DNA from 2 places in the Sporosarcina sp. P37 genome. Region 2 is predicted to be linked to the other one. Evidence: a T-box and tRNA genes for the amino acid it is inferred to sense, from the RefSeq annotation. Region 2 holds a T-box; the other holds one or more tRNA genes.
The links. A T-box is a leader RNA that pairs with one kind of tRNA and senses whether it is charged. The one in region 2 lies ahead of leuS (leucine--tRNA ligase), so its partner is inferred to be a tRNA-Leu.
Positions count from the first base shown of each region.

Region 1 (15,806 bases), 1.4 Mb from region 2:
ACGGTGCGTAATGAGCCGGAAAGTGCTGTTCGTCACAAGTCCCACCAGTATGCGAATAATGTCAAAGGGCGTCTTGAGCTGGCTTCATTGAAAGAAACGGAAGGGTTTTTCGTTACTTCTGAAGGCTATGTGGCGGAAGGAATTACATCGAATATCTTTTGGGCGGCAGAAGGGCAACTGTATACGCCTTCCTTGGAAACAGGGATTTTACCGGGCACGACACGTGCGTTTGTCATTGAGACGGCCGCGGAACTCGGACTGACTGTTACTGAAGGTTTGTATATGCCGAATGAGCTGGAATCGGCTGAAGAACTATTCATCACCAACGCGGTTCAGGAACTCGTTCCGATTCGACAGGTAGGGGAAAAGATATTTTCAGGCAAAGAGGGATCGGTGTACCGTCAGCTTCATGCGGGATACCAACAGGCCGTCAACCGAATGAAAGAGAGTGACCAGTAATGAGACTAGCAAAAGCACGTGCATCTTATCAATTAGGTAAGACGACGATTAACTTTACAGAAGAAACCGTTATAATGGGGATATTGAATGTCACACCTGATTCATTTTCCGACGGCGGAAGATACGGCGGGCAAAATCCGGCTCTTGAACACGCGCGGCAAATGCTCGCGGACGGCGCAAAAATCATTGATATCGGCGGGGAGTCCACTCGTCCGGGCTATACGCCTGTTTCGGCGGAAGAGGAGCTGGCCCGTGTGGTGCCGGTCATCGAGTTGCTGACGAAAGAACTGGGCTGTGTACTATCAATCGATACGTCTAAAGCGGCAGTGGCGGAAGCAGCAGTTAAAGCGGGCGCCAGTATTATCAATGATGTGTGGGGAGCGAAGCGGGAGCCTGCGATAGCAGAAGTGGCGGCGCGCTATGGTGTGCCGATTATCCTCATGCATAACCGCGACAACACTGATTATCAGCAGCCGTTCATGGAGGCAGTTCTGGCGGATTTGCAGGAAAGTATTGAGATTGCAAAAGCAGCGGGAGTCAGCGAAGAGATGATCTGGCTGGATCCGGGCATCGGCTTTGCGAAAGATCTGGAGCAGAACATCCAGGCGATGCAGGGGTTGTCTCTCATTGCAGACCTTGGGTATCCGGTATTACTCGGAACGTCCCGTAAAGGCATGATCGGTAAAGTGCTTGATTTGCCTGTAAATGAACGAGTAGAAGGAACGGGCGCGACTGTCTGTTACGGTATTGAGCACGGCGGACATATTATGCGTGTCCACGACGTGAAGGAAATCGCACGGATGGTTAAAATGATGGACGTATTGACGAAAAAAGCGGCATACACTGGGTAAGCGATAAAATGGAGGGATTTCATGGATTATATTCATTTGAATGATATGGAGTTTTACGGTTACCACGGCGCACTGCCTGAAGAGAATACATTGGGCCAGCGTTTCCGGCTGACAGTATCTCTGGCAACGGATCTTGCTGAAGCGGGGCAGACGGATGATTTATCGAAAACGATGAATTATGCGGAAGTGTACGAGATGTGCAAGAACATCGTTGAGGGAGACGCAGTTCATTTAATTGAGACGGTGGCGGAAACAGTGGCGGGGACAATCATGACGGACTTCGCGGAGAAAGTACATGGCGTGCGGGTCGTACTGGTGAAGCCGGATCCGCCAATTCGCGGACATTATTCATCTGTCGCCGTGGAAATCACGAGGGGGCGTTATTCGTGAATACCGCTTACCTGTCGATGGGGTCCAATATAGGCAATCGCCTGGAACATTTGCAGCAGGCAGTGCAGTTACTGCAATCCCATCCGTCCATTCATGTGCTGCGTGTCTCTTCCGTCTATGAAACCGAACCGGTCGGATTGACAGAACAGGCGAAGTTTTTAAATGTCGCAGTGAAGCTTGAGACTTCATTGGAAGCAAAGGAATTGTTGGGTGCGTGCCAATCCATTGAAAACAAGCTTGGCAGAATGCGGAAAATCCGCTGGGGTCCCCGGACGGCGGATTTGGATATTCTGCTTTACAATACTGACCATATCCAATTGGAGGATCTCATTGTTCCTCATTTGCGCATGTCTGAGCGCGCGTTTGTACTCGTACCTCTCGTCGAAATCGAACTGGAAGTAAGGAATCCTATAACGGGGATGCTTTACCGCGAAGAGCCTGCAATGCAGCAAGACGGGGTCAGCCTTTGGAAAAAGGTTGAAAGTATCGGGGATTTCTTACAGCAGAATTGAACAATGAACTGGCAAACTGTCCGTAAGCAGGGCAGTTTTTTCTATGGAATGGCATCTGATAACTGTTTGTCCTTTTGTTAGGCCTGGAATTTGTGTACAATAGTTGCAGACGGCTGATCCCGGGAAGAGGGGCGGTCAAAGTATGAAGGAGTGAAAGGGAATGTCCTATTTGGATGAAATGAATGATCAGCTTTTGGTGAGACGCCAGAAGATGAATGATATACGTGAAGGCGGACTGGATCCATTCGGTCAGCGTTTTGAACGCACCCATCTGACAAATGAGATCCGCGCTTCCTATGAAGAGCAGTCAAAAGAAGAGCTGGAAGAAACCGAGCATGAAGTAACAATTGCTGGCCGCATTATGACGAAACGCGGAAAAGGGAAAGCTGGATTTGCACACATTCAGGACCTTGGCGGTCAAATCCAGATTTATGTGCGTCAGGATGCCATCGGTGAAGATGCGTACAAGCTATTTACGTTAGCAGATCTTGGAGACATCGTCGGTGTGCAAGGCATTATTTTCAAGACAAAAGTTGGCGAGCTTTCTATTAAAGCAACGAAGTTCACGTTCCTGACAAAGTCATTGCGTCCGTTGCCGGAGAAGTTTCACGGCCTGCAAGACGTAGAACAGCGCTACCGTCAGCGTTATCTGGATTTGATTTCAACAGAAGGCAGTAAGGAAACATTTATCATGCGCAGCCGTATCATTCAATCGATGCGCCATTACCTGGATGACCAAGGCTTCCTTGAAGTGGAAACCCCTATGCTTCACTCCATTGCAGGAGGAGCAGCAGCCCGTCCGTTCGTGACACACCACAATACGCTCGATATGACACTGTATATGCGGATTGCCATTGAACTTCATCTGAAGCGCCTGATTGTCGGCGGATTGGAGAAAGTCTATGAGATCGGACGCGTCTTCCGTAATGAAGGAATGTCTACCCGTCACAACCCGGAATTCACGATGATCGAATTATATGAAGCGTATGCGGACTATAATGATATTATGGAACTGACAGAAAATCTCGTGGCACATATTGCGCAAGAAGTACTGGGCACCACTACGATCCAGTACGGTGACGATCAGATCGAATTGGCACCGCGCTGGAAACGGCTGCATATGGCAGACGCAGTTAAGGAGTATACAGGAGTGGACTTCTGGCAGCAGCTGACGAAAGAGCAGGCCCATGAACTGGCTAAAGAACATAACGTACAAGTAACTCCTTCTATGGAGGCGGGTCATGTGCTCAATGAATTCTTCGAGCAGAAAGTAGAAGAACAACTTGTACAGCCTACTTTCATCTATGGACACCCGGTAGAAGTATCGCCGCTTGCGAAGAAGAATCCGGAAGATCCGCGTTACACAGATCGTTTTGAATTGTTCATCGTACGCCGTGAGCATGCAAATGCCTTTACTGAGCTGAATGACCCTATTGATCAGCGCGAACGCTTTGAAGCGCAGCTGGTTGAGAAAGAACAGGGCAATGATGAGGCGCATGAAATGGATGAGGACTTCATCGAAGCGCTCGAATATGGACTGCCGCCAACTGGCGGACTTGGCATAGGCATTGACCGTCTGGTTATGCTGTTGACGAATTCCCAGTCCATCCGTGACGTGCTGTTATTCCCGCAAATGCGCCCAAGAGACTGATATTACAGCTTCGACACCCGTGTCGAAGCTGTTTTTTTATGCGCGGCGATGAAGGTTCTTATAGAAGGAAAAAGAAAAACAAAAAGAATTGAAGAAAACAGTTGCACTTTTATAAAACAGGTGGTATATTTATAAACGTTGCTTTTGGAGTTAGCGACTTAGCGAAAAAACAAAGCGAAAAAGTTTTTAACTAAAAGAGTTGACAACTAAACAACGAAGTGTTATTATTAAAAAGTTGCCTCTTACGAGAGACCAACGAGATGAACCTTGAAAACTGAACAGCAAAACGTTAACGAAATACAGTTTATGCATCTAGCGATGACATAAACAAAATGAGTATCTTAATTGATGCCGGCAAATGAAACTCGAGCTAATCGAATTTTCATTCTATCGGGTGTCGAGTCGTAGTGGAGTGCTAGGAAGTGATCGAGCGAAGAAGGGAGCGTACTAACGTACGTGACCGACTGAGCGAGTGAAACTGACGACGCAATCCGCTGCGAATCGGCGACCGGTCTTATGGAGAGTTTGATCCTGGCTCAGGACGAACGCTGGCGGCATGCCTAATACATGCAAGTCGAGCGAACTGTTGGAAGCTTGCTTCCAACAGTTAGCGGCGGACGGGTGAGTAACACGTGGGCAACCTACCCTTCAGATGGGGATAACTCCGGGAAACCGGGGCTAATACCGAATAATCCATTTCTTCGCATGAAGAAATGTTGAAAGACGGCGTTTCGCTGTCACTGAAGGATGGGCCCGCGGCGCATTAGCTAGTTGGTGGGGTAACGGCCTACCAAGGCCACGATGCGTAGCCGACCTGAGAGGGTGATCGGCCACACTGGGACTGAGACACGGCCCAGACTCCTACGGGAGGCAGCAGTAGGGAATCTTCCACAATGGACGAAAGTCTGATGGAGCAATGCCGCGTGAGTGAAGAAGGTTCTCGGATCGTAAAGCTCTGTTGTAAGGGAAGAACAAGTACAGGAGTAACTGCCTGTACCTTGACGGTACCTTACCAGAAAGCCACGGCTAACTACGTGCCAGCAGCCGCGGTAATACGTAGGTGGCAAGCGTTGTCCGGAATTATTGGGCGTAAAGCGCGCGCAGGCGGTCCTTTAAGTCTGATGTGAAAGCCCACGGCTCAACCGTGGAGGGTCATTGGAAACTGGAGGACTTGAGTACAGAAGAGGAAAGCGGAATTCCACGTGTAGCGGTGAAATGCGTAGAGATGTGGAGGAACACCAGTGGCGAAGGCGGCTTTCTGGTCTGTAACTGACGCTGAGGCGCGAAAGCGTGGGGAGCAAACAGGATTAGATACCCTGGTAGTCCACGCCGTAAACGATGAGTGCTAAGTGTTAGGGGGTTTCCGCCCCTTAGTGCTGCAGCTAACGCATTAAGCACTCCGCCTGGGGAGTACGGCCGCAAGGCTGAAACTCAAAGGAATTGACGGGGACCCGCACAAGCGGTGGAGCATGTGGTTTAATTCGAAGCAACGCGAAGAACCTTACCAGGTCTTGACATCCCACTGACCGGCATGGAGACATGCCTTTCCCTTCGGGGACAGTGGTGACAGGTGGTGCATGGTTGTCGTCAGCTCGTGTCGTGAGATGTTGGGTTAAGTCCCGCAACGAGCGCAACCCTTAATCTTAGTTGCCATCATTCAGTTGGGCACTCTAAGGTGACTGCCGGTGACAAACCGGAGGAAGGTGGGGATGACGTCAAATCATCATGCCCCTTATGACCTGGGCTACACACGTGCTACAATGGACGATACAGAGGGCTGCAAACCCGCGAGGGGGAGCCAATCCCACAAAATCGTTCCCAGTTCGGATTGCAGGCTGCAACTCGCCTGCATGAAGCCGGAATCGCTAGTAATCGTGGATCAGCATGCCACGGTGAATACGTTCCCGGGTCTTGTACACACCGCCCGTCACACCACGAGAGTTTGTAACACCCGAAGTCGGTGGGGTAACCCTTACGGGAGCCAGCCGCCGAAGGTGGGACAGATGATTGGGGTGAAGTCGTAACAAGGTAGCCGTATCGGAAGGTGCGGCTGGATCACCTCCTTTCTAAGGATTATGTTCTCTTGTCTGAAATATGACGGAAACATTCGGAAGATGAATCTCCGATTCATCACGTTAACGTTTTGCGTTCAGTTTTGAAGGCTCATTTTTTGAGTGTTCAAAGCTTTTTTCTTGTTCATTGAAAACTGGATAAAACGACATTGAAAGTAATCAAGTAATCAACCGAATTGCATAGTCATATGCAGTTCAAGCAATCTTTTTAACCTTCTGATTCCTATCGCTAGGATGACGTTGGACCTTTTATAGGTTAAGTTAGAAAGGGCGCACGGCGGATGCCTTGGCACTAGGAGCCGATGAAGGACGGCACTAACACCGATATGCTTCGGGGAGCTGTAAGTAAGCTTTGATCCGAAGATTTCCGAATGGGGAAACCCACTGTCCGTAATGGGACAGTACGTGTATGTGAATACATAGCATACTCGTGGCACACCCGGAGAACTGAAACATCTAAGTACCCGGAGGAAGAGAAAGAAACATCGATTCCCTTAGTAGCGGCGAGCGAAACGGGAAGAGCCCAAACCAAGAAGCTTGCTTCTTGGGGTTGTAGGACATTCTATACGGAGTTACAAAGGAATGCATTAGACGAAGCGACCTGGAAAGGTCCGCCGCAGCGGGTAAAAGCCCCGTAGTCGAAAGTACATTCTCTCCAGAGTGGATCCTGAGTACGGCGGAACACGTGAAATTCCGTCGGAATCCGGGAGGACCATCTCCCAAGGCTAAATACTCCCTAGTGACCGATAGTGAACCAGTACCGTGAGGGAAAGGTGAAAAGCACCCCGGAAGGGGAGTGAAATAGAACCTGAAACCGTGCGCTTACAAATTGTCAGAGCCCGTTAATGGGTGATGGCGTGCCTTTTGTAGAATGAACCGGCGAGTTACGATTTCATGCAAGGTTAAGCTGAGAAAGCGGAGCCGCAGCGAAAGCGAGTCTGAATAGGGCGAATGAGTATGGGGTCGTAGACCCGAAACCAGGTGATCTACCCATGTCCAGGGTGAAGGTCAGGTAACACTGACTGGAGGCCCGAACCCACGTATGTTGAAAAATGCGGGGATGAGGTGTGGGTAGCGGTGAAATTCCAATCGAACCTGGAGATAGCTGGTTCTCTCCGAAATAGCTTTAGGGCTAGCCTCAAACGAAAGAATCTCGGAGGTAGAGCACTGTTTGGACGAGGGGCCCATCCCGGGTTACCGAATTCAGACAAACTCCGAATGCCGATGATTTATGTTTGGGAGTCAGACAGTGGGTGATAAGATCCATTGTCGAGAGGGAAACAGCCCAGACCACCAGTTAAGGTCCCCAAGTATCTGTTAAGTGGAAAAGGATGTGGCGTTGCCCAGACAACCAGGATGTTGGCTTAGAAGCAGCCATCATTTAAAGAGTGCGTAATAGCTCACTGGTCGAGTGGCGCTGCGCCGAAAATGTACCGGGGCTAAACAGATCACCGAAGCTGTGGATTGACCGTAAGGTCAATGGTAGGAGAGCGTTCCAAGGGCGTTGAAGCTGGACCGGAAGGACTGGTGGAGCGCTTGGAAGTGAGAATGCCGGTATGAGTAGCGAAAGAAGGGTGAGAATCCCTTCCACCGAATGCCCAAGGTTTCCTGAGGAAGGCTCGTCCGCTCAGGGTTAGTCAGGACCTAAGTCGAGGCCGATAGGCGTAGACGATGGACAACAGGTTGATATTCCTGTACCACCTCCCCGCCGTTTGAGTAATGGGGGGACGCAGTAGGATAGGGTGAGCACACAGTTGGTTGTGTGTCTAAGCAGTGAGGTGGAGAACGAGGCAAATCCCGTTCTCATATAACACTAGGCTGTGATGGCAAGGAGATTGATCTCCGGAGTCCCTGATTTCACACTGCCAAGAAAAGCCTCTAGCGAGGCGGGAGGTGCCTGTACCGCAAACCGACACAGGTAGGCGAGGAGAGAATCCTAAGGTGATCGAGAGAACTCTCGTTAAGGAACTCGGCAAAATGACCCCGTAACTTCGGGAGAAGGGGTGCTCTGGTAGGGTGAATAGCCCGAGAGAGCCGCAGTGAATAGGCCCAGGCGACTGTTTAGCAAAAACACAGGTCTCTGCAAAATCGTAAGATGACGTATAGGGGCTGACGCCTGCCCGGTGCTGGAAGGTTAAGAGGAGGGGTTAGCGCAAGCGAAGCTCTGAATTGAAGCCCCAGTAAACGGCGGCCGTAACTATAACGGTCCTAAGGTAGCGAAATTCCTTGTCGGGTAAGTTCCGACCCGCACGAAAGGCGTAACGATCTGGGCACTGTCTCAACGAGAGACTCGGTGAAATTATAATATGCGTGAAGATGCGCATTACCCGCGACAGGACGGAAAGACCCCGTGGAGCTTTACTGTAGCCTGATATTGAATTCCGGTGCAGCCTGTACAGGATAGGTAGGAGCCTTGGATTCCGGAGCGCCAGCTTCGGAGGAGGCATTGGTGGGATACTACCCTGGCTGTATTGGACTTCTAACCCTTGCCCGTGATCCGGGCAGGAGACAGTGTCAGGTGGGCAGTTTGACTGGGGCGGTCGCCTCCTAAAGAGTAACGGAGGCGCTCAAAGGTTCCCTCAGAATGGTTGGACATCATTCGCAGAGTGCAAAGGCATAAGGGAGCTTGACTGCGAGACCTACAAGTCGAGCAGGGTCGAAAGACGGACTTAGTGATCCGGTGGTTCCGCATGGAAGGGCCATCGCTCAACGGATAAAAGCTACCCCGGGGATAACAGGCTTATCTCCCCCAAGAGTCCACATCGACGGGGAGGTTTGGCACCTCGATGTCGGCTCGTCGCATCCTGGGGCTGTAGTCGGTCCCAAGGGTTGGGCTGTTCGCCCATTAAAGCGGCACGCGAGCTGGGTTCAGAACGTCGTGAGACAGTTCGGTCCCTATCCGTCGCGGGCGCAGGAAATTTGAGGAGAGCTGTCCTTAGTACGAGAGGACCGGGATGGACATACCGCTGGTGTACCAGTTGTCTTGCCAAAGGCATCGCTGGGTAGCTATGTATGGACGGGATAAATGCTGAAAGCATCTAAGCATGAAGCCCCCTTCAAGATGAGATTTCCCATTACGCAAGTAAGTAAGATCCCTCAAAGATGATGAGGTGGATAGGTCTGGGGTGGAAGTACGGCGACGTATGGAGCTGACAGATACTAATCGATCGAGGACTTAACCTATTATAAAAAGAAGTTACTTGAATGACCCAATGTCTTTTATTCAGTTTTGAGTGAACAAGCTTTACTCAAAAAAATATTAAAAATAATGCTTGCATTAATTTTAATAAGTGTTATAATAGTAAATGTCCTGAAAAAAGGACTCGCAGTCTGGTGACGATGGCGAAGAGGTCACACCCGTTCCCATACCGAACACGGAAGTTAAGCTCTTCAGCGCTGATGGTAGTTGGGGGTTTCCCCCTGTGAGAGTAAGACGTCGCCAGGCAATTTTTTTCTTAAGATCTTCAATGATAATGTCATACATAATCAAGCGATCAATAGGAATGAAAAATAAAAAAGCAGTATTATACCCAGGAGGATTAGCTCAGCTGGGAGAGCACCTGCCTTACAAGCAGGGGGTCGGCGGTTCGAGCCCGTCATCCTCCACCATATATATTCTACACCTGCCGGTGTAGCTCAACTGGTAGAGCAACTGACTTGTAATCAGTAGGTTGAGGGTTCAAGTCCTTTCGCCGGCACCACTTAGTACGAGCCGTTAGCTCAGTTGGTAGAGCATCTGACTTTTAATCAGAGGGTCACAGGTTCGAATCCTGTACGGCTCACCATTTTTACAGTATCATATTGCGGGTGTGGTGGAACTGGCAGACACGCTAGACTTAGGATCTAGTGCCTTCGGGCGTGGGGGTTCGACTCCCTTCACCCGCACTTTTACGCGGAAGTAGTTCAGTGGTAGAATACGACCTTGCCAAGGTCGGGGTCGCGGGTTCGAATCCCGTCTTCCGCTTTTCACTCTTGCCGGGGTGGCGGAACTGGCAGACGCACAGGACTTAAAATCCTGCGGTAGGTGACTACCGTACCGGTTCGATTCCGGTTCTCGGCACCAAATTTATAATATGCGCCCGTAGCTCAATTGGATAGAGCGTCTGACTACGGATCAGAAGGTTGTGGGTTCGACTCCTGCCGGGCGCGCCATAATTTAAATAATCTCATTATATACAGTCGGGAAGTAGCTCAGCTTGGTAGAGCACTTGGTTTGGGACCAAGGGGTCGCAGGTTCGAATCCTGTCTTCCCGACCACTTAATGGGGCCTTAGCTCAGCTGGGAGAGCGCCTGCCTTGCACGCAGGAGGTCAACGGTTCGATCCCGTTAGGCTCCACCATTAATTATATTTGAACTTCATGAACCTTGAAAACTGAACAGCAAAACGTTAACGAAATACAGTTTATGCATCTAACGATGACATAAACAAAATGAGTATCTTAATTGATGCCAGCAAATGAAACTCGAGCTAATCGATTTTTCATTCTACTGACTGACAAGGTGTAGTGAAGTGCTAGGAGATGAAGGAGAGAAGGAGGGAGCGTACTCAGGTACGTGACCGACTGATCGACTGAAATCGACGACGCAATTCGCTGCAGATTGTCTGTCAGTCTTATGGAGAGTTTGATCCTGGCTCAGGACGAACGCTGGCGGCATGCCTAATACATGCAAGTCGAGCGAACTGTTGGAAGCTTGCTTCCAACAGTTAGCGGCGGACGGGTGAGTAACACGTGGGCAACCTGCCCTTCAGATGGGGATAACTCCGGGAAACCGGGGCTAATACCGAATAATCCATTTCTTCGCATGAAGAGATGTTGAAAGACGGCGTTTCGCTGTCACTGAAGGATGGGCCCGCGGCGCATTAGCTAGTTGGTGGGGTAACGGCCTACCAAGGCAACGATGCGTAGCCGACCTGAGAGGGTGATCGGCCACACTGGGACTGAGACACGGCCCAGACTCCTACGGGAGGCAGCAGTAGGGAATCTTCCACAATGGACGAAAGTCTGATGGAGCAATGCCGCGTGAGTGAAGAAGGTTTTCGGATCGTAAAGCTCTGTTGTAAGGGAAGAACAAGTACAGGAGTAACTGCCTGTACCTTGACGGTACCTTACCAGAAAGCCACGGCTAACTACGTGCCAGCAGCCGCGGTAATACGTAGGTGGCAAGCGTTGTCCGGAATTATTGGGCGTAAAGCGCGCGCAGGCGGTCCTTTAAGTCTGATGTGAAAGCCCACGGCTCAACCGTGGAGGGTCATTGGAAACTGGAGGACTTGAGTACAGAAGAGGAAAGCGGAATTCCACGTGTAGCGGTGAAATGCGTAGAGATGTGGAGGAACACCAGTGGCGAAGGCGGCTTTCTGGTCTGTAACTGACGCTGAGGCGCGAAAGCGTGGGGAGCAAACAGGATTAGATACCCTGGTAGTCCACGCCGTAAACGATGAGTGCTAAGTGTTAGGGGGTTTCCGCCCCTTAGTGCTGCAGCTAACGCATTAAGCACTCCGCCTGGGGAGTACGGCCGCAAGGCTGAAACTCAAAGGAATTGACGGGGACCCGCACAAGCGGTGGAGCATGTGGTTTAATTCGAAGCAACGCGAAGAACCTTACCAGGTCTTGACATCCCACTGACCGGCATGGAGACATGCCTTTCCCTTCGGGGACAGTGGTGACAGGTGGTGCATGGTTGTCGTCAGCTCGTGTCGTGAGATGTTGGGTTAAGTCCCGCAACGAGCGCAACCCTTAATCTTAGTTGCCATCATTCAGTTGGGCACTCTAAGGTGACTGCCGGTGACAAACCGGAGGAAGGTGGGGATGACGTCAAATCATCATGCCCCTTATGACCTGGGCTACACACGTGCTACAATGGACGATACAGAGGGCTGCAAACCCGCGAGGGGGAGCCAATCCCACAAAATCGTTCCCAGTTCGGATTGCAGGCTGCAACTCGCCTGCATGAAGCCGGAATCGCTAGTAATCGTGGATCAGCATGCCACGGTGAATACGTTCCCGGGTCTTGTACACACCGCCCGTCACACCACGAGAGTTTGTAACACCCGAAGTCGGTGGGGTAACCCTTACGGGAGCCAGCCGCCGAAGGTGGGACAGATGATTGGGGTGAAGTCGTAACAAGGTAGCCGTATCGGAAGGTGCGGCTGGATCACCTCCTTTCTAAGGATTATGTTCTCTTGTCTGAAATATGACAGAAACATTCGGAAGATGAATCTCCGATTCATCACGTTAACGTTTTGCGTTCAGTTTTGAAGGCTCATTTTTTGAGTGTTCAAAGCTTTTTTCTTGTTCATTGAAAACTGGATAAAACGACATTGAAAGTAATCAAGTAATCAACCGAATTGCATAGTCATATGCAGTTCAAGCAATCTTTTTAACCTTCTGATTCCTATCGCTAGGATGACGTTGGACCTTTTATAGGTTAAGTTAGAAAGGGCGCACGGCGGATGCCTTGGCACTAGGAGCCGATGAAGGACGGCACTAACACCGATATGCTTCGGGGAGCTGTAAGTAAGCTTTGATCCGAAGATTTCCGAATGGGGAAACCCACTGTCCGTAATGGGACAGTACGTGTATGTGAATACATAGCATACTCGTGGCACACCCGGAGAACTGAAACATCTAAGTACCCGGAGGAAGAGAAAGAAACATCGATTCCCTTAGTAGCGGCGAGCGAAACGGGAAGAGCCCAAACCAAGAAGCTTGCTTCTTGGGGTTGTAGGACACTCTATACGGAGTTACAAAGGAATGCATTAGACGAAGCGACCTGGAAAGGTCCGCCGCAGCGGGTAAAAGCCCTGTAGTCGAAAGTGCATTCTCTCCAGAGTGGATCCTGAGTACGGCGGAACACGTGAAATTCCGTCGGAATCCGGGAGGACCATCTCCCAAGGCTAAATACTCCCTAGTGACCGATAGTGAACCAGTACCGTGAGGGAAAGGTGAAAAGCACCCCGGAAGGGGAGTGAAATAGAACCTGAAACCGTGCGCTTACAAATTGTCAGAGCCCGTTAATGGGTGATGGCGTGCCTTTTGTAGAATGAACCGGCGAGTTACGATTCCATGCAAGGTTAAGCTGAGAAAGCGGAGCCGCAGCGAAAGCGAGTCTGAATAGGGCGAATGAGTATGGGGTCGTAGACCCGAAACCAGGTGATCTACCCATGTCCAGGGTGAAGGTCAGGTAACACTGACTGGAGGCCCGAACCCACGTATGTTGAAAAATGCGGGGATGAGGTGTGGGTAGCGGTGAAATTCCAATCGAACCTGGAGATAGCTGGTTCTCTCCGAAATAGCTTTAGGGCTAGCCTCAAACGAAAGAATCTCGGAGGTAGAGCACTGTTTGGACGAGGGGCCCATCCCGGGTTACCGAATTCAGACAAACTCCGAATGCCGATGATTTATGTTTGGGAGTCAGACAGTGGGTGATAAGATCCATTGTCGAGAGGGAAACAGCCCAGACCACCAGCTAAGGTCCCCAAGTATCTGTTAAGTGGAAAAGGATGTGGCGTTGCCCAGACAACCAGGATGTTGGCTTAGAAGCAGCCATCATTTAAAGAGTGCGTAATAGCTCACTGGTCGAGTGGCGCTGCGCCGAAAATGTACCGGGGCTAAACAGATCACCGAAGCTGTGGATTGACCGTAAGGTCAATGGTAGGAGAGCGTTCCAAGGGCGTTGAAGCTGGACCGGAAGGACTGGTGGAGCGCTTGGAAGTGAGAATGCCGGTATGAGTAGCGAAAGAAGGGTGAGAATCCCTTCCACCGAATGCCCAAGGTTTCCTGAGGAAGGCTCGTCCGCTCAGGGTTAGTCAGGACCTAAGTCGAGGCCGATAGGCGTAGACGATGGACAACAGGTTGATATTCCTGTACCACCTCCCCGCCGTTTGAGTAATGGGGGGACGCAGTAGGATAGGGTGAGCACACAGTTGGTTGTGTGTCTAAGCAGTGAGGTGGAGAACGAGGCAAATCCCGTTCTCATATAACACTAGGCTGTGATGGCAAGGAGATTGATCTCCGGAGTCCCTGATTTCACACTGCCAAGAAAAGCCTCTAGCGAGGCGGGAGGTGCCTGTACCGCAAACCGACACAGGTAGGCGAGGAGAGAATCCTAAGGTGATCGAGAGAACTCTCGTTAAGGAACTCGGCAAAATGACCCCGTAACTTCGGGAGAAGGGGTGCTCTGGTAGGGTGAATAGCCCGAGAGAGCCGCAGTGAATAGGCCCAGGCGACTGTTTAGCAAAAACACAGGTCTCTGCAAAATCGTAAGATGACGTATAGGGGCTGACGCCTGCCCGGTGCTGGAAGGTTAAGAGGAGGGGTTAGCGCAAGCGAAGCTCTGAATTGAAGCCCCAGTAAACGGCGGCCGTAACTATAACGGTCCTAAGGTAGCGAAATTCCTTGTCGGGTAAGTTCCGACCCGCACGAAAGGCGTAACGATCTGGGCACTGTCTCAACGAGAGACTCGGTGAAATTATAATATGCGTGAAGATGCGCATTACCCGCGACAGGACGGAAAGACCCCGTGGAGCTTTACTGTAGCCTGATATTGAATTCCGGTGCAGCCTGTACAGGATAGGTAGGAGCCTTGGATTCCGGAGCGCCAGCTTCGGAGGAGGCATTGGTGGGATACTACCCTGGCTGTATTGGACTTCTAACCCTTGCCCGTGATCCGGGCAGGAGACAGTGTCAGGTGGGCAGTTTGACTGGGGCGGTCGCCTCCTAAAGAGTAACGGAGGCGCTCAAAGGTTCCCTCAGAATGGTTGGACATCATTCGCAGAGTGCAAAGGCATAAGGGAGCTTGACTGCGAGACCTACAAGTCGAGCAGGGTCGAAAGACGGACTTAGTGATCCGGTGGTTCCGCATGGAAGGGCCATCGCTCAACGGATAAAAGCTACCCCGGGGATAACAGGCTTATCTCCCCCAAGAGTCCACATCGACGGGGAGGTTTGGCACCTCGATGTCGGCTCGTCGCATCCTGGGGCTGTAGTCGGTCCCAAGGGTTGGGCTGTTCGCCCATTAAAGCGGCACGCGAGCTGGGTTCAGAACGTCGTGAGACAGTTCGGTCCCTATCCGTCGCGGGCGCAGGAAATTTGAGGAGAGCTGTCCTTAGTACGAGAGGACCGGGATGGACATACCGCTGGTGTACCAGTTGTCTTGCCAAAGGCATCGCTGGGTAGCTATGTATGGACGGGATAAATGCTGAAAGCATCTAAGCATGAAGCCCCCTTCAAGATGAGATTTCCCATTACGCAAGTAAGTAAGATCCCTCAAAGATGATGAGGTGGATAGGTCTGGGGTGGAAGTACGGCGACGTATGCAGCTGACAGATACTAATCGATCGAGGACTTAACCTATTATAAAAAGAAATTACTTGAAATACCCAATGTCTTTTATTCAGTTTTGAGTGAACAACCTTTACTCAAAAAGTCTAGTAACGATGGCGAAGAGGTCACACCCGTTCCCATACCGAACACGGAAGTTAAGCTCTTCAGCGCCGATGGTAGTTGGGGGTTTCCCCCTGTGAGAGTAGGACGTTGCTAGGCAAGCGAAGCCATTCCCTTTGGGGAGTGGCTTTTTTGTATTTTTGAGAGATTTTTTCTGTTATCCGCTCTTTCTATTGGATATTTGATCATAGTAACTGCTCAAGCGCTCATACTTGTGCGGCATCCTCTCTATGCCTTCGGCTAAGTGCTCATACTTGGTCGGTATCCGCTCTATGTCTTCAGCCAAGCGCTCATAACTCCAGTTCATCCGCTCTATGTCTCGGGCTAAGCGCTCATACTTGTGCGGCATCCGCTCTATGCCTCCACCCAAGCGCTCATACTCGGGCGGTATACGCTCTATGTCTTCAGCCAAGCGCTCATAACTCCAG
Region 1 is NZ_CP015349.1:1,956,915-1,972,720, forward strand. Features, by position in the region: gene pabC (aminodeoxychorismate lyase) at 1-459, shown strand, start outside; gene folP (dihydropteroate synthase) at 459-1,310, shown strand; gene folB (dihydroneopterin aldolase) at 1,332-1,700, shown strand; gene folK (2-amino-4-hydroxy-6-hydroxymethyldihydropteridine diphosphokinase) at 1,718-2,212, shown strand; gene lysS (lysine--tRNA ligase) at 2,373-3,863, shown strand; rRNA gene SporoP37_RS10130 (16S ribosomal RNA) at 4,377-5,929, shown strand; rRNA gene SporoP37_RS10135 (23S ribosomal RNA) at 6,190-9,118, shown strand; rRNA gene rrf (5S ribosomal RNA) at 9,265-9,380, shown strand; tRNA gene SporoP37_RS10145 (tRNA-Val) at 9,469-9,544, shown strand; tRNA gene SporoP37_RS10150 (tRNA-Thr) at 9,561-9,636, shown strand; tRNA gene SporoP37_RS10155 (tRNA-Lys) at 9,645-9,720, shown strand; tRNA gene SporoP37_RS10160 (tRNA-Leu) at 9,739-9,820, shown strand; tRNA gene SporoP37_RS10165 (tRNA-Gly) at 9,828-9,899, shown strand; tRNA gene SporoP37_RS10170 (tRNA-Leu) at 9,910-9,998, shown strand; tRNA gene SporoP37_RS10175 (tRNA-Arg) at 10,011-10,087, shown strand; tRNA gene SporoP37_RS10180 (tRNA-Pro) at 10,116-10,192, shown strand; tRNA gene SporoP37_RS10185 (tRNA-Ala) at 10,199-10,274, shown strand; rRNA gene SporoP37_RS10190 (16S ribosomal RNA) at 10,547-12,099, shown strand; rRNA gene SporoP37_RS10195 (23S ribosomal RNA) at 12,360-15,288, shown strand; rRNA gene rrf (5S ribosomal RNA) at 15,362-15,477, shown strand; gene SporoP37_RS10205 (hypothetical protein) at 15,536-15,806, opposite strand, start outside.
Region 1: it has a tRNA-Leu gene. The T-box ahead of leuS (leucine--tRNA ligase) is inferred to sense a tRNA for this amino acid. The anticodon was not compared.

Region 2 (15,806 bases):
AGCGTCTGCTCGAAAAATCAGCGACATTTATTTACTATATGGCGCAGCAGGAAAAAGAAAAGCCGATTCCGCATTTGCAGCAGAATTTCCTAAATATTTTCCGCGGCCGCAGTAAAGCGGATGTGATTGACATCAAGAAACACGCGCTGTTCCCGCTGCACCACTGCCTGCAAATTTTAGGTGTCAGCAATGGAATTATTAACGCGACACCGCTGGAAATCATTTCAGCGTTGCAGAAAAAGAAAAAGATTACGAAAGACTTCGCGGAAGAAATAAGGCATGCGTATGAAATTTCTTTGAGCATCCGAATTTCCATGTCGTGGGAAAAGCATTTGCGTAATGAAAAAATCTCGACAGAAATTGATTTGCACTCGTTAAGAAGATGGGAATTGAATGAATTGCGCACCACTTTAGATACGGTCCGGGCATTGCAATCACATTTATTATCAAAATTATGAGATATCAACGGCGATAGTCCCTGTACAAAATCCGCGCATAATGTACTATATAAGTAGGGGGCGACATCATGTTTTGGAAAAAGAAAAAATTAACGTATGAACTGCAGCAGTCTCTTCAGCTAAATACACCACTTCAAGAAATGAATTTTACGGTATTTGATACGGAAACGACAGGTTTTGCCATCGGGGCAGATGATCGGATGATAGAAATCGGTGCGGTGCAGGTAGAAGGATTCGAAGTGACAGACCGCGTCTTTCAGACATTCGTCAACCCGTCTAGAGAAATTCCCCCTGTCATCAGCAAGCTGACCAATATACAACAATCACAAGTTGATCAAGCGCCTATGCCTTTGCCGGCCATTGAAGAATATTTTGCCTTTATTGAAAAAAATAAAAGTGCAGGCTGGGTGGGGCACCACGTCAGTTTCGATGAACTGGTCATCAAGAAAGAACTGAGCCGGCAGAAATGCACGTTTCAAAATCCTACTTCATTTGATACGATGCATTTAATCCGTTATTTGGATCCTACGGGTGAACAGCAGGATTTGGAAGACTATGCAAAGCTTTTCGGAACAGAGGTTTTTGAACGTCACCGTGCACTAGGGGATGCTTTAACTACTGCTCATGTCTTCACGGCATTGCTAAAAAAACTCGATCGTCAAGGCGTAAAGACGCTGGCAGACTTACTGCGCATTAAAAATGGCGGGGCACATAAATTCGCTTCCCAGACATAAACCTGCGGGCCGGCCATTCAAAGAAACTGGAATGGCCGGCCTGTTCGTTTATTGTGATATAGTGGAAATAAGAAGTTGAACAAATATCAAGGGACGTGAACGAATGAATAAACGTCAGTCGATTTTACTTGCCGTCATTATCCTGGCTGTCATCGTCTATTGCTGGATATTATTTTTTGAGCTGCCGGATAAGACTGGACATAGTACAGCAGCATACATAGACTTGCTGAAAAATTAGTTCATCTGGAGAGGGAGCGGATATATATGGAGATTGTGATCATTACAGGTGCTTCAAAAGGAATTGGCCGTCAATTGCTTAGTCAATTCAGCGATACAGGCGCTACAGTGTACGGAATGGCGCGGACAAACCCGGAGTCATTACATACGATGTATGAAGTGGATGTTGCTGATTATGGGAAATCTTCCGCGATTTTAGAGGGGATAATCAGTCAGCATAAAGATGAAGCGAACTCTTTCACTTTAATTAATAATGCGGGGATGATTGATCCGATCAGTTTGGCCGGCTCTTTGGATTCTCTGAAAATCGAGCAGGCAATTCAAGTGAACTTAACGGCACCGATTCAATTAATCAATACGTTTATTGATGCTTTAAAAGATTTCAGAGGCACGAAGAAAGTTTTAAATATATCATCGGGTGCTGGCCGCCATGCATATGAAGGATGGAGTATTTATTGCACGACGAAAGCTGGACTCGACCATTTTTCACGGGTTGTTGCATTAGAGCAGGAAAAGGCAGACTATCCGACAGGCATTGTTTCGATTGCGCCGGGTATTATTGACACCGGCATGCAGGAAACTATCCGTGCGTCTTCTGAAAAACAATTCCCGCATCTGAAGCGATTTATCGCGTACAAGCAGGAAGGCCAATTAAGTTCAGCACAAAAGACCGCAGAAAAATTAGTGCGATTTGTGAAGGAAACAAATTTTCTCGAATCAGAGCCTATTGCCGACATCCGTCAATTTGACTGAAAGGAAAGCCGCAGCCGTATGTAACGTGGCTGCGGCTTGTTTTATTCCCCGGCTTCTACTGTGCGTACCTCTTTGAACTCTTTCATTTTTTCGAGTGCCAGTAAAAATGGAGGGTTTCTTCTTTGATTCAAAAGTTCATAGCGTATGGCATGCACATCTCCCTGATGGAGTGTGGAGACATAGTCGAGCAGTGCATCGCGCTCTTCGCTGCCGCCTTCGTGTCCGTCGTATACAGTAATCGTAATGATTCCCGACTTTTTCAATAATCCAAGCATGGCATGGATTGCCGCAATAGTTGAAGAGGGGGTCGTAATAATACTGAGATCATCACTGTACGGCAAATAGCCTAAGTTGAACATGGCGCCGCTAATTTCACTTTGCACATATTCTCTGACGTTTGCATGACTGTCGTGAATCAAAGTTGCGCGGCCTGCCAGTTCACCGAGATGCCGGTTTGTTGTTTCAAGTGCCTGCTGCTGTATATCAAATGCCACTACATGTCCTGTTTCGCCGATTAATTCGGCCAAAAATAGTGTATCATTGCCGTTTCCTGCCGTCGCATCCACCACAGTGTCGCCCGGCTGCACGCGTTCTGAAATCATCCGTTTCGCCATCGGCAGTACACGGTGCAGTAGTATGTCCGTCACGTTATTTCACCTCTTGCAGATGTTTTTTACCTTGCCAGCTATTGCGCCGCTCGAGTTCCCGGTCAATGCCGTTCAGAACTTCCCACTTGGTGACGCTCCACATCGGTCCAATCAATAAGTCAATCGGACCGTCGCCTGTAATACGGTGCACAATCATTTCAGGCGGGATAATTTCCAGCTGATCCACCACCAGATTAATATAAGCTTCCTTCGTCAGGAATTTGAGCTTGCCTTTTTCATATTGCTTTACCATAGGCGTGCCTTTTAATAAGTGAAGCAAATGTATTTTGATGCCCTGTACATCGAGCTTTGCTACCGCACGGGCAGTTTCCATCATCATTTCTTCTGTCTCACCGGGCAGTCCGTTGATGATATGGCTGCAAATATTAATATTATGTTTGCGCAGCTTGTCGACGCCTTCTTTATAACATTCGAAATCATGTGCCCGGTTAACGAGTTTGGCTGTAGACTCATGGACGGTTTGCAGGCCGAGTTCCACCCAAAGATAGGTGCGTTCGTTCAGCTCAGCCAAATATTCCACAACGTCATCCGGCAGGCAGTCAGGACGCGTGGCAATTGACAACGCGACTACGCCTTCCTGTGCCAACGCAGCTTCAAACTTTTCTTTCAGAACAGGGAGGGGGGCATGCGTATTCGTATATGCCTGGAAATATGCCATGTATTTCGCGTCTTTCCATTTGCGCTGGGACCGTTCTTTGATTTCAGCGAATTGGACCTCTATCGTATCGACGCGGTCTCCGGCAAAATCGCCTGAACCCGCCACGCTGCAAAACGTACAGCCGCCATGCGCAACTGTGCCGTCACGGTTCGGGCAGTCAAAGCCAGCGTCTAATGCCACTTTCGCGATTTTACAGCCGAATGTATCCTTTAGATGTCTTGACCATGTATGGTATCGTTTCCCTTCGCTCGGAAACGGAAAATTGATTGTATTCATTATGTACAGCTCCTTTACAAAAGACATTGTACCATGGAATATACAGCGATATCACACCACAAATCGCACGAATTGTTTGCTTTGCGACAAAAAGCAACAGAGAAGGCTTGTAATCAGCCGTTGTTTCGGGTAAACTGAAGAAAATAATGAAGGCTTTGATGAGGAATAGTACTTCTACCGCTACATTTTAGAGAGCAGACGGTCAGTGCAAGTCTGTAATAGCGTCGAACGAACTCGCCTTTGAGCCTGTATTGGTGAATACTTGTAGCTGATACCGTACTCCGCGTTAAGGAATCAAGTTGGACGGCGCAGTCCGTCAATTTGGGTGGTACCGCGGGAAATTATACAGACTCTCGTCCCTTTTCACAGGGACGGGAGTCTTTTTTATCTGTATACACTAATACAAGAAGCTGAATTCGCATGACAATGGAGGAGTTTTTCAAATGAGTTATAAGCACACGCAAATTGAAAAGAAATGGCAACAATATTGGCAGGATCATGGCACGTACAAGATGGTTGATGATCCATCGAAGCCGAAGTTTTATGCATTGGATATGTTCCCGTATCCTTCCGGCGCAGGTCTGCACGTAGGACATCCGCTCGGCTATATCGCGACGGATATTCTAAGTGCTTTCAAACGCAAGCAAGGATACAACGTGCTGCATCCAATGGGATGGGATGCATTCGGATTGCCTGCTGAACAGTATGCAATCGATACAGGGAATGACCCGGCTGAATTCACAGCGAAAAATATCGCGACGTTCAAGCGTCAAATGCAGGACCTTGGATTTTCTTACGACTGGGACCGGGAAATCAACACGACAGACCCTAGCTATTATAAGTGGACACAGTGGATTTTCATTCAATTGTATAAGCGCGGTCTTGCGTATATTGATGAAGTGCCTGTTAACTGGTGTCCGGCACTCGGAACAGTGCTTGCGAATGAAGAGGTGATCGACGGATTGTCCGAGCGCGGAAATCACCCGGTAGAACGCCGTCCGATGCGCCAGTGGGTGCTTCGTATTACAGAATATGCAGACCGTCTGCTGGAAGACTTGGATGACCTTGACTGGCCAGAAAGCCTGAAAGATATGCAGCGAAATTGGATTGGCCGTTCAGAAGGTGCGCAACTGACATTTGACATCGCGGATACGGATCATTCATTCGAAGCATTCACTACACGTCCTGACACGATTTTCGGTGCAACGTATGCGGTATTGGCACCTGAACATAAATTGGTTAGCGAAATTACAACGGATGCTCAGCGTGAAGCGGTTGAAAATTATATTAGCGCAGTGAAATCAAAGAGTGATCTTGAGCGTACAGACTTAGCGAAAGAAAAAACAGGTGTATTCACTGGTGCATATGCCATTAACCCGGCAAGCGGAGAGAAAATGCCGATCTGGATTGCGGATTATGTTTTGGCGACATATGGGACAGGTGCCATCATGGCGGTTCCGGCACATGATGAACGGGACTATGAATTTGCAAAAACATTTGATCTGCCGATTATCGAAGTCGTAGCAGGCGGGAATATTGAAGAGGAAGCCTATGCAGGAGAAGGGGAGCATGTGAATTCGGACTTCCTGAATGGATTAGGCAAAGAAGAAGCGATCACAAAAGCGATCGAATGGTTTGAAGAAAAAGGCACAGGCGAACGCAAAATCACGTATCGTTTGCGTGACTGGTTATTCTCCCGTCAGAGATACTGGGGCGAGCCGATTCCTGTAATTCACTGGGAAGACGGCACGATGACAACTGTCGACGAATCTGAATTGCCGTTGATGCTGCCGGTAACGGATAATATTAAGCCGAGCGGAACGGGTGAATCACCGCTTGCGAATATTACAGAGTGGGTGAATGTTGTCGATCCTGAAACGGGAATGAAAGGACGCCGTGAAACGAATACGATGCCGCAATGGGCGGGAAGCTGCTGGTATTATCTGCGTTATATCGACCCGAAAAATGATGAAATGATCATTGACCCGAAATTGGCCGAGCGCTGGCTGCCGGTAGATATTTACGTAGGCGGTGCAGAGCATGCGGTACTTCACTTATTGTATGCGCGTTTCTGGCACAAAGTATTGTATGACATTGGTGTCGTTCAAACGAAAGAGCCGTTCCAGAAGCTCTTCAATCAGGGAATGATCTTAGGTGAAGGTCATGTGAAAATGTCCAAATCACTCGGAAATGTCATCAACCCGGATGATATCGTTCATTCACACGGTGCAGATACATTGCGTATTTATGAAATGTTCATGGGTCCGCTTGATGCATCGAAAGAATGGTCAACGAACGGGCTGGACGGGTCACGCCGTTTCCTTGACCGCATTTGGCGTTTGCTCGTCAATGAGGATGACACACTGACCGGCAAATTGACTGATGAAACTGGCGGATCGCTTGAGAAAGTGTATAACCAGACTGTTAAAAAAGTTACGGAAGATTTCGAGAGCATGCGCAATAATACCGCCATCTCTCAGCTGATGGTATTCATCAATGAATGCTATAAAGCAGAGAAATTGCCGAAAGCGTATATCGAAGGATTCATTTTATTAATTTCACCGGTCACGCCGCACTTGGCAGAAGAACTGTGGTCCAAACTCGGACATACAGAATCGATCGCGTATGCACAGTGGCCGACATTTGATGAATCGAAGCTGTCGGATGATACGGTAGAAGTTGCAGTGCAAATCAACGGAAAAATCCGTGCAAAAATTACTGTACCAAAAGATTCTGCGAAAGAAGAGCTGGAACAGGCGGCTCTGGAAAATGAAGATGTGAAACAGTGGATGGAAGGCAAGGAATTGAAGAAAATCATAGCGATTCCTGGACGCCTGGTAAATATTGTAGCTGGTTAATAACATAACGAAAGCCGGCCGAAGATAAAATCCTTCGGCCGGCTTTTTTTTGTGTGTGAAGTGCAGGAACATCATTTGGGCGGGGAGGCGCTCAATAAATCCTGCAAGTGATCATACTTGTTGGTCAAGCGCTCATAGCCGACGGCCAAGTGATCATACCAGCCTGTCAAGCGCTCATACCTAAAAACTCAATTCATCAAACCTGCATTCATTCCTGCAAGGCGTCCCGTGACGAGCGCGGCAGTAATATTATAGCCGCCCGTGTAGCCGTGGATATCCAAAATCTCGCCGCAGAAAAACAGTCCGGACTTCTTCCGTGAAGCCATTGTTTTCGGTTCGACTTCTTTCACAGACACACCGCCCCCTGTGACGAATGCTTTCTCGATCGGCTGCGTCCCGGTGATATAGACAGGAAATGTTTTAAACAGGCTTGCGAGCGTCCGAATTGAATCTCGCCTGATGTCTGCTCCGATTGCCGTTTCATCGATTCCGGCTTGCTTTAGCAGAAACAGCAGCCACCGTTCCGGAACGAGTCCTTTCAATGACGTCTTTACTTGTTTTTTGGACTCCTCTTTTAAAATCTTAGTGATCATTTGCGTGACTTGCTCTTCATGCTGATCAGGCATGGAATCAATTTGCAGCAGGACGGGCTGTCTGCCGTTTTTCATCTGTTCTTTGACGACGAACTGGCTGCACCGCAATATCGCAGGGCCGCTTACACCAAAGTGGGTAAACAGCATATCCATCTGATGTGTGACGAGTGTTTTCCCTTTCTTGTTCAAAACGGATACTTTCACATCGCGCAGTGCGAGACCCTGCAGTTCCTTCGAAGCAATGAAAGGTTCTTTTGACAGCAAAGGAACTTCCGTCGGATACAGCGGTGTGACGGTATGTCCTGCACGTTTCGCCCACGGGTAGCCGTCGCCGGTGCTGCCCGTTTGGGGAACTGCCTTGCCGCCGACCGCCACGACTACTGCATGTGCACGCAGTTCTTCCCCGTCATCCAGCTGGACACCCAGAATTTTTTCATCGTCCATCAGCAGTTTTTGTACACGGCTTTCCAAACGGATTTCCACACCGAGTTCATCCAGTTGATTCAAGAGGGCATTGACAACGTCTTTGGATTTATTGGAAACAGGAAACATTCGGCCGTGATCTTCCTCTTTTAATGGGACGCCGAGTCCTTCGAAGTACTGGATGATATCCTGATTGTTGAAAACAGAGAACGGACCGTACAAGAATTTTCCGTTGCCTGGAATATGTTTAATGATTTCTTCATGGGACAGCCGATTTGTGACGTTACACCGGCCGCCGCCTGAAATGGCTAATTTATTGCCGAGCTTTCGGCCTTTTTCCAGCAGCAAGACACGCTTTTTTTGTTCGGCTGCCGCAATGGAGGCCATTAAGCCTGAAGGTCCGCCGCCGATTACGATTACATCATACATTGTAGAACCACGCTTTCTTCTCATTTTGTCTATCATTATACACCATATACGCCGGGTTGCTTTTTGATTTTGAATTCAGTTAAAGATTGTGCAAAAGCGTGCCGAGGGGTAAACTATACAAGTATCTCTTTAGGAATGGAAGGAATCAATTATGGCATCGAATTTACTGAAAGGCACAGCCATTTTAACGATTGGCTTATTTTTATCGAAGGCACTTGGTCTGCTTTATGTAATACCGTTTTATGCAATTGTCGGTGAAAAAAGTGTCGGACTCTATCAATATGCATACATACCTTATAATTTAGCGCTTGCGGTCGCAGTATCAGGAGCACCGCTAGCTATTTCCAAATTTGTTTCAAAGTACAATGCGCTCGGTGATTATGCGACCGGACGGAAACTGATGAAATCGGGTATGGTGATCATGTCTGCAACAGGCCTGCTGTCATTTCTGGCATTGTTTTTCCTTGCGAATCCTATTGCGGAGCTTGTCATTAAAGATGAAGAACAGATATTTACTGTACAGGATATTGCGACAGTCATTCGCTGGGTCAGCTTTGCGTTGCTTGCCGTGCCGCTGCTCAGTATCGGACGGGGGTTTCTGCAAGGCTATCAGAAGTTTGAACCGACATCGGTGTCTCAATTAATCGAGCAGATTGTGCGCATCATCGTCGTGCTCGCTGGGGCATTTGTAGTCGTCAATGTGCTCGATCTGTCGCCGAGAATCGCTGTGCAGTTTGCCGTGTTTGCCGCATTTATCGGCGCGCTTGCTGGGTTATGGAGCCTGTATCATTACTGGAAGAAGTATCAGGAGGAATTTGATTATTTATTGTCGAACAGCCCGCCTGCAAGCTCTGTATCGCTGAAGCAAATCTATACAGAAGTATTCGCTTATGTATTGCCGTTTGTGCTGGTGGGAACGATTAATCCAATCTATCAATTCGTCGATATGGTTACGTTCAACGGTGCGATGAAATCTATTGGGCTCGCCAGTGTGTCTGACTTATATTTAACGAAGCTTAATTTTTTAACACATAAAATTGTTATGATTCCTGTAATGGTCGCAACGGGTTTTTCGATGGCGCTCATTTCGATCATTACGAAAGATTATACGATGAAAAATCAAAAAGGCGTCACGCGTTCACTTGATCAGACGTATCAAATTATGTTGTTTCTGACCATTCCGATGGTGATTGGTTTGATTGTGCTCAATAGTGAAGTCTATCAGTTTTTGTATGAGTATGATGTGGCGGGGGCAAGTGTCTTGGCTTCCTATGCACCGGTTGCGATTCTGTTTGCGATGTTCACGGTAACGGCGGCAATTTTGCAGGGAATTGATCATCACAAATGGATCGTATTCACTTCATTGCTTGGGCTGCTGGTGAAAATGCTCATCAATATTCCGCTGATTAAGCTGTTTGAGGTAAATGGTGCGATTGCAGCCACTGCGATTGGCTATTCAGTAGCTGTAGGCATTAACTTGTATGTCATCAAGAAAGCGTTGAATTACAAATCCGAAATGGTCATCAGACGCCTGTTCCTGATCCTGGTTTTTAACGCGGTCATGTTCCTGGGAGTTTGGCTGACAAATAAAGGGCTGAATATGGTGCATATCCCGATAGGACGCTGGCAAGCTTTGCTGTATGTTATGATCGGCTCAGTCGTCGGCATGGTGATCTATGGATTCCTGGCTTTCAAATCTGGACTTGCACAACAATTATTCGGAGACCGGCTGACACGTATTATGCAGCGCTTCGGGTTCGGAGGGTAATGAATGAGACTGGATAAATTATTATCAAATACTGGATATGGTTCACGTAAAGAAGTGCGGCAGCTGCTGAAAAAAGGAATGATCCGGGTGAATGGGGCGGTGATGAAAGATCCTGCCCAGCATGTGGATCCTGAACAAGATGCGATTTCATTATTGGGTGAAGAAGTGATCTATCGGGAGTTTATTTATCTGATGATGCATAAGCCGCCCGGCGTGCTGTCTGCAACAGAAGATAACCGGGATCAAACGGTCATCGATTTGCTCGGAAGCGAAGAGCGGCATTTTGAACCGTTTCCGGTAGGCAGACTGGATAAAGATACGGAAGGGTTATTACTGCTGACAAATGACGGCAAGCTCGCGCATAATTTATTGTCGCCTAAAAAAGAAGTGCCAAAGACGTATTATGCAAAGGTGGCCGGCCGTGTGACAAATGAAGACGCAGAAGCTTTTGCACACGGCGTAGTGCTGGACGATGCGTACGAAACGAAACCTGGAATGCTGAACATCTTGCGTTCGGATGAGTTGTCGGAGATTGAACTGACGATAACGGAAGGAAAGTTCCATCAGGTAAAGCGGATGTTTGAAGCGGTAGGCAAAAAAGTAGTGTATTTAAAACGTTTGACGATGGGCCCGCTGACGCTGGATGCGGACCTGGAACTCGGGGACTATCGGGAGCTGACGGAAGAGGAAGTACAGGAGTTAATAGATGCAGATTATTCCAAGCAAAAAGGCTGATGCAAAAGCGTCAGCCTTTTTGCTTGTTAAACTTGTATATAGGATGCTGAATCAGGAAGGTAATTTCACTTTCTTGGAAGTCGTCGTCCATTCGCCGCGGACTGAGTTTTTAATCAATTCATTGTACTCGAGAACGTGTAAGTCACGCTGGGCAGTTCGAGGGGAAATGTTAAATTCCTCCGCCACGTCCTCTGTCGTTACTTTTCCGTTATCCCGAATGAACAGATAGACATCTTTGATACGAATTAACATGCGATCGGTAGCTGGGTTCATCTAAGAAACCACTCCTTCATCTTCATATTTTCACTCCAACACTTCAAAAGAAGACTGCTGGTGTATTCTTTGAGACTACCTTTCCTGATCCGCTCCTTCTAAAAAGTTATGCCAGAATAGTTAGAAATTGATCCTGACAACAACAGTATAACGTATTTTCGCGTAAATCGCACATATTTTCGCTTATCTATTCCATTTAGTTAGAATAGACAGTTAATAGATTGCTGCATGTTTAGTATATTGATAAATCTGTCTGCCAGTCTCATAAGGTGTAATTGATTTTATTCATCAAACATGTAAAAATAGGAACAGAAGAAACCGGCGGCATGACAGCCTGAGTTTCATAACAGAAGGGGTGGCGGTTGTATGATCTATTTTAAAGATGGGGAATTTCTGAATGAGGATCAAATACAAGTATCAGCGGATGATCGCGGCTATGCATTTGGCGATGGAGTCTACGAAGTAATCAAAGTCTATGACGGTAAATTGTATACAGCGAAGGAACACTTGGAGCGATTAGTGGAAAGTGCTGAAAAGATTCGCATAAACCTTCCTTATACAATGGAAGAGCTGACAGAAATCGTTGAATCGCTTCAGTCAGAAAATCAACTGACACTCGGCCATATTTATTTGCAGGTGACACGGGGAGTCGCTCCGCGCGCGCATCAATTTCCTGAAAACAGTGTGCCTGTAGTAATGGGCTATGCCGTAGAGAGTCAGCGCCCGCTGCAAAATCTTGAAATGGGTGCGGCGATGAAATCAGTAGAAGATATGCGCTGGCTTCGCTGTGATATCAAAAGTTTAAATCTGCTCGGAAATGTGCTGGCTAAACAGGATGCAATTGAAGCCGGCTGCCAGGAAGCGCTGTTCGTGCGCGACGGGCTAGTGACAGAAGGCGCGTCATCCAATGTGTTCGGCATTAAAGACGGTGTGCTTCACACTCATCCCGCCAATCATTTCATTCTAAATGGCATAACACGCCGAGTCGTGCTGCGGTTGGCAAACGAGCTGGAAATACCTGTTTTGGAGAAAGAATTTACGCTGGCAGAAGCGCTTGATATGGATGAACTCTTCTTCACTTCGACTAATGCGGAAATAACGCCCGTTGTCATGATGGATCAGCAACCGATTGGCCAAGGAGTTCCTGGTCCGCTGACGAGAAAGCTGCAGTCCGCGTTCAACCGGCAAATTCCTCAGTTAACGGCGGCAGGTCATGCTGAGGAAAGAGAGTCAAATGGCCCAGCTAGTTAAACTGGCGGATTATATTTCCCGCTACGAGAATGATTTAACCCGTTATCCGACGCAGTTTATCCGCTTAAAACGCTATCAATGGAAACGGATTAAAAATCAGTGGGAATATGGGCTGGATCTGTATGCAGAGCAGGCAGTCACTGTATCTGAAGATGTGAAAGGGAATGAAAAATGGTATTCCTCACTATTCGGAAAATGGCGCAGACGCAAAGAAGGGGATCTTGCAGAACAATCGGCCGAAACAGTCGCTGAAACAGACCTTGAGGAACATGATCTGGAATTTCAGGCATCTATTCCAGGACGTCCTTCAAGTAAAGAGCAGCTGAAAAAAGAATACCGCGATCAATTGTTTCAATTTCAATTGAAGTGGGCCAGTTCTACATTGTATGACCGGTCCCGTGTAGATCCAAAATATTATTCGGATTTATTATTGAAGCAATTGACACTGCGTTTGCCGGATAGTTTTCTGTTGTTTTACTACCCGATTGTCAAAGTGAATAAAGCGCCTGTTGAACTGGATATTATCCTGCTGGCACCGACTGCATGCTACTGCATTACCGTGCTCGAAGATGAGCGCATGGCGGCTTACATTGGCAGCGGGGAAAGATTTTGGCTGAAGAAGTTCGGAGAAGAAGAAGTGAAAGTGCTCAATCCAACAATTGCGCTCAGCCGGATGGAAAAAGTCCTGTCTTCATTTTTTAAAGCGTCAAAAGTCGAACTGCCTATCAAGAAGCTTATCATTTCACGTAATGGCTATATTGATTATCCAGGTACGCCGTTTGAAATCACGACAATTGACCGCAAAAACTATGAGCAATGGCTCGAGAAATTAAGCAGCAATCCAAGTCCTATGAAACATACGCAATTTAAAGCGGCACAGGCAATTTTAGATCATGCGCAAACGACGGCAATGAGCCGCCTGTTTGAAGCAGAAGAAACAGCAGAAGAATAACAGAGTAGATATTACTGAAAAAGAGAGAGTGTACTGATTATGCGTTTACGAAATAAGCCATGGGCAAAGGATTTCATGGCAGAACACCCGGACGTGCTGATTTTAGATCCGGAAAGCAAGAAGCATCACTGGTCGGAAGAGTTCGGTAACGATGCACCGATACATATTGAAGTCGGTACGGGCAAAGGACAGTTTATCATTGGGATGGCAATAGCAAACCCTTCTATTAATTATATTGGAATTGAACATTTTGATAATGTCATCGTATCCGCGCTGGAGAAAGCAATCGAGGCGGAAAAACCATCCAATCTTCGGCTGCTGCGGATGAATGGAGAAGAACTGGACTCGATTTTTACAGAGTCAGAGATTGACCGGGTGTATTTAAACTTTTCCGACCCATGGCCAAAAACACGCCATGAAAAGCGCCGTCTTACGCATGCAAATTTCTTGGCGAAATATGAAAAGGTTTTAAAAGAACACGGAGAAATTCATTTCAAGACAGATAATCGTTCGCTCTTTGAATATTCACTTGTCTCCATGACCGATTACGGCATGAAATTACTTTCCGTCTCCTTAGATTTACATGCGAATATGCCGGAAGATAATATACTGACAGAGTATGAGGAGAAATTTTCGAGTAAAGGCCAGCCGATTTACCGTTTGGAAGCACAATATCAAAGCTGACTGTGAGCAGAAAGACAGATGCCGGACGTTGTTCTTTTCCGCTGGGACTGTATGGATCAGTGGAAAAGTATAACGTCAGTTACGGCAAATATTTAGGATTGCAGGGAGGAATTAATTTGGATCAATTAACTTTTCATGACATGAAACTCACGTGGCTGGACGGCGGCGTAAACTATCTGGACGGCGGTGCCATGTTCGGCGTCGTGCCAAAAGCATTGTGGTCAAGACGCTATGAAGCAGATGAGAACAATTTAATTGAACTGCGGACAGACCCTATACTGATTCAATATCAAAATAAGAATTATTTAATTGATTCAGGTATCGGAAAAGGAAAGCTGGACGAGAAGAAAAAGCGCAATCTTGGTGTCAGAGCAGAGACGCGTGTGGAGGAAAGTCTGGCGGAGCTTGGTTTAACGCCGGCGGATATCGATGCAGTGTTAATGACTCACTTGCACAATGACCATGCAGCAGGTTTGACGCAGTGGGAAGGCGATCAGCTCATTTCGGTATTTAAGAATGCAGTCATCTATACATCTAAAGTAGAGTGGGATGAGATGCGGGAGCCGAATATCCGTTCACGCAATACGTATTGGCCGGAAAACTGGGAGCCGATTCAGGATCAGGTGGAAACGTTTGAAGGGGAGTTTGAAGTAGTTCCGGGTATTACGATGCTTCATACCGGCGGCCATAGTGACGGCCACAGTGTGATTAAGCTGGAGCAAGGCGGCGAGACGCTGATTCATATGGCGGACATCATGCCGACGCATGCGCATTCAAATCCGCTATGGGTGCTTGCGTACGATGACTATCCAATGGATTCTATTTACGCAAAAGAGCGCTTGATGAAGGAAGCGCTTCCAAATAATTATGGGTTTATTTTCTATCATGACGCGGTGTATCGTATGGCGAAGTTCAGCGAAGACGGGAAGTCAATTGTGGACAGCCTGCCGCGTACTCGGTAAGGGAAGGTACAGCGCTTTATCCGCTGACTAAATGAATGCGCTTTCGGGGCGGCTGGTGTTGGGGATTAGAGTTAGTGAGTGACCATTGTTAGGAACTGTGCCGCAGTGAGTTCAATGCCGTTCAGGCTTTGGTGATGGGACGTGGCTCGACTGGTTGTTGGAGTTTGAAGTGGGAGAGGGTCAGCTTTTAGGACCCGCGCCGGCACGTGGGGGATTGCCTTTCGTCATGAGCCAGCTGGCGAAGTGCGTGCCAGTTGTCTCATGACTTCGGCCGACCCCGCAGTTGTGCCTGCGTTGCTGAGTGGAAGCAATCCGGGTCGTGTTTTATAGGAGAAGAAGTGCAGTGACACGTTGCCGACTGGCGTATGCCTTGGCAAAAGACGTGTCATTTTTTGCTTTCCCCTAACTGAACGGAGGCGCCTTCCAAGCGGTCGGCGAAGTGATGAGACAGCCAGGCGATCTTCCTGTCTGGCTCATCGCGTAGCCATCCGCAAGCGCCGCAGTGAGTTTAATGCCGTTCTGGCTCTGGTTTTGCGGCGTTGCTCGACTAGGTGTTGGGGATTAGAGTTAGCAAGTGTCCGCCGTTAAGACCCGCGCCGGCACGTGGGGGATTGCCTTACGTCATGAGCCAGCTGGCGAAGAGCGTGCCAGTTGTCTCATGACTTCGGCCGACCCCGCAGTTGTGCCTGCGCTGCTTAGTGGAGGCAATCCAGGTTGTGGTTTATAGGAGAAGAAGTGCAGTGACACGTTGCCGACTGGGGTATGCCTTAGCAAAAGACGTGTCATTTTTGCTTTCCCCCTAACTGAACGGAGGCGCCTTACAAGCGGTGGGCGAAGCGATGAGACAGCCAGGCGATCTTCCTGTCTGGCTCATTGCGTAGCCATCCGCCAGCGCCGCAGTGAGTTTAATGCCGTTCTGTCTCTGGTTTTGGGGCGTTGCTCGACTAGGTGTTGGGGATTAGAGTTAGCAAGTGTCAGCTTTTAGGACCCGCGCCGGCACGTGGGGGATTGCCTTTCGTCATGAGCCAGCTGGCGAAAGTGCGCGCCAGTTGTCTCATGACTTCGGCCGACCCCGCAGTTGTGCCTGCGCTGCT
Region 2 is NZ_CP015349.1:606,628-622,433, reverse strand. Features, by position in the region: gene SporoP37_RS03285 (DUF294 nucleotidyltransferase-like domain-containing protein) at 1-458, shown strand, start outside; gene SporoP37_RS03280 (3'-5' exonuclease) at 527-1,192, shown strand; gene SporoP37_RS17535 (hypothetical protein) at 1,296-1,430, shown strand; gene SporoP37_RS03275 (SDR family NAD(P)-dependent oxidoreductase) at 1,457-2,182, shown strand; gene SporoP37_RS03270 (tRNA 5-(aminomethyl)-2-thiouridylate-methyltransferase MnmM) at 2,224-2,829, opposite strand; gene SporoP37_RS03265 (tRNA modification radical SAM protein MnmL/YtqA) at 2,831-3,784, opposite strand; T-box leader at 3,931-4,148, shown strand; gene leuS (leucine--tRNA ligase) at 4,228-6,642, shown strand; gene SporoP37_RS03255 (BaiN/RdsA family NAD(P)/FAD-dependent oxidoreductase) at 6,831-8,087, opposite strand; gene SporoP37_RS03250 (putative polysaccharide biosynthesis protein) at 8,239-9,855, shown strand; gene SporoP37_RS03245 (pseudouridine synthase) at 9,859-10,590, shown strand; gene SporoP37_RS03240 (DeoR family transcriptional regulator) at 10,642-10,863, opposite strand; gene dat (D-amino-acid transaminase) at 11,230-12,114, shown strand; gene SporoP37_RS03230 (NERD domain-containing protein) at 12,098-13,066, shown strand; gene trmB (tRNA (guanosine(46)-N7)-methyltransferase TrmB) at 13,106-13,750, shown strand; gene SporoP37_RS03220 (YtnP family quorum-quenching lactonase) at 13,867-14,712, shown strand; gene SporoP37_RS16830 (hypothetical protein) at 14,937-15,101, opposite strand.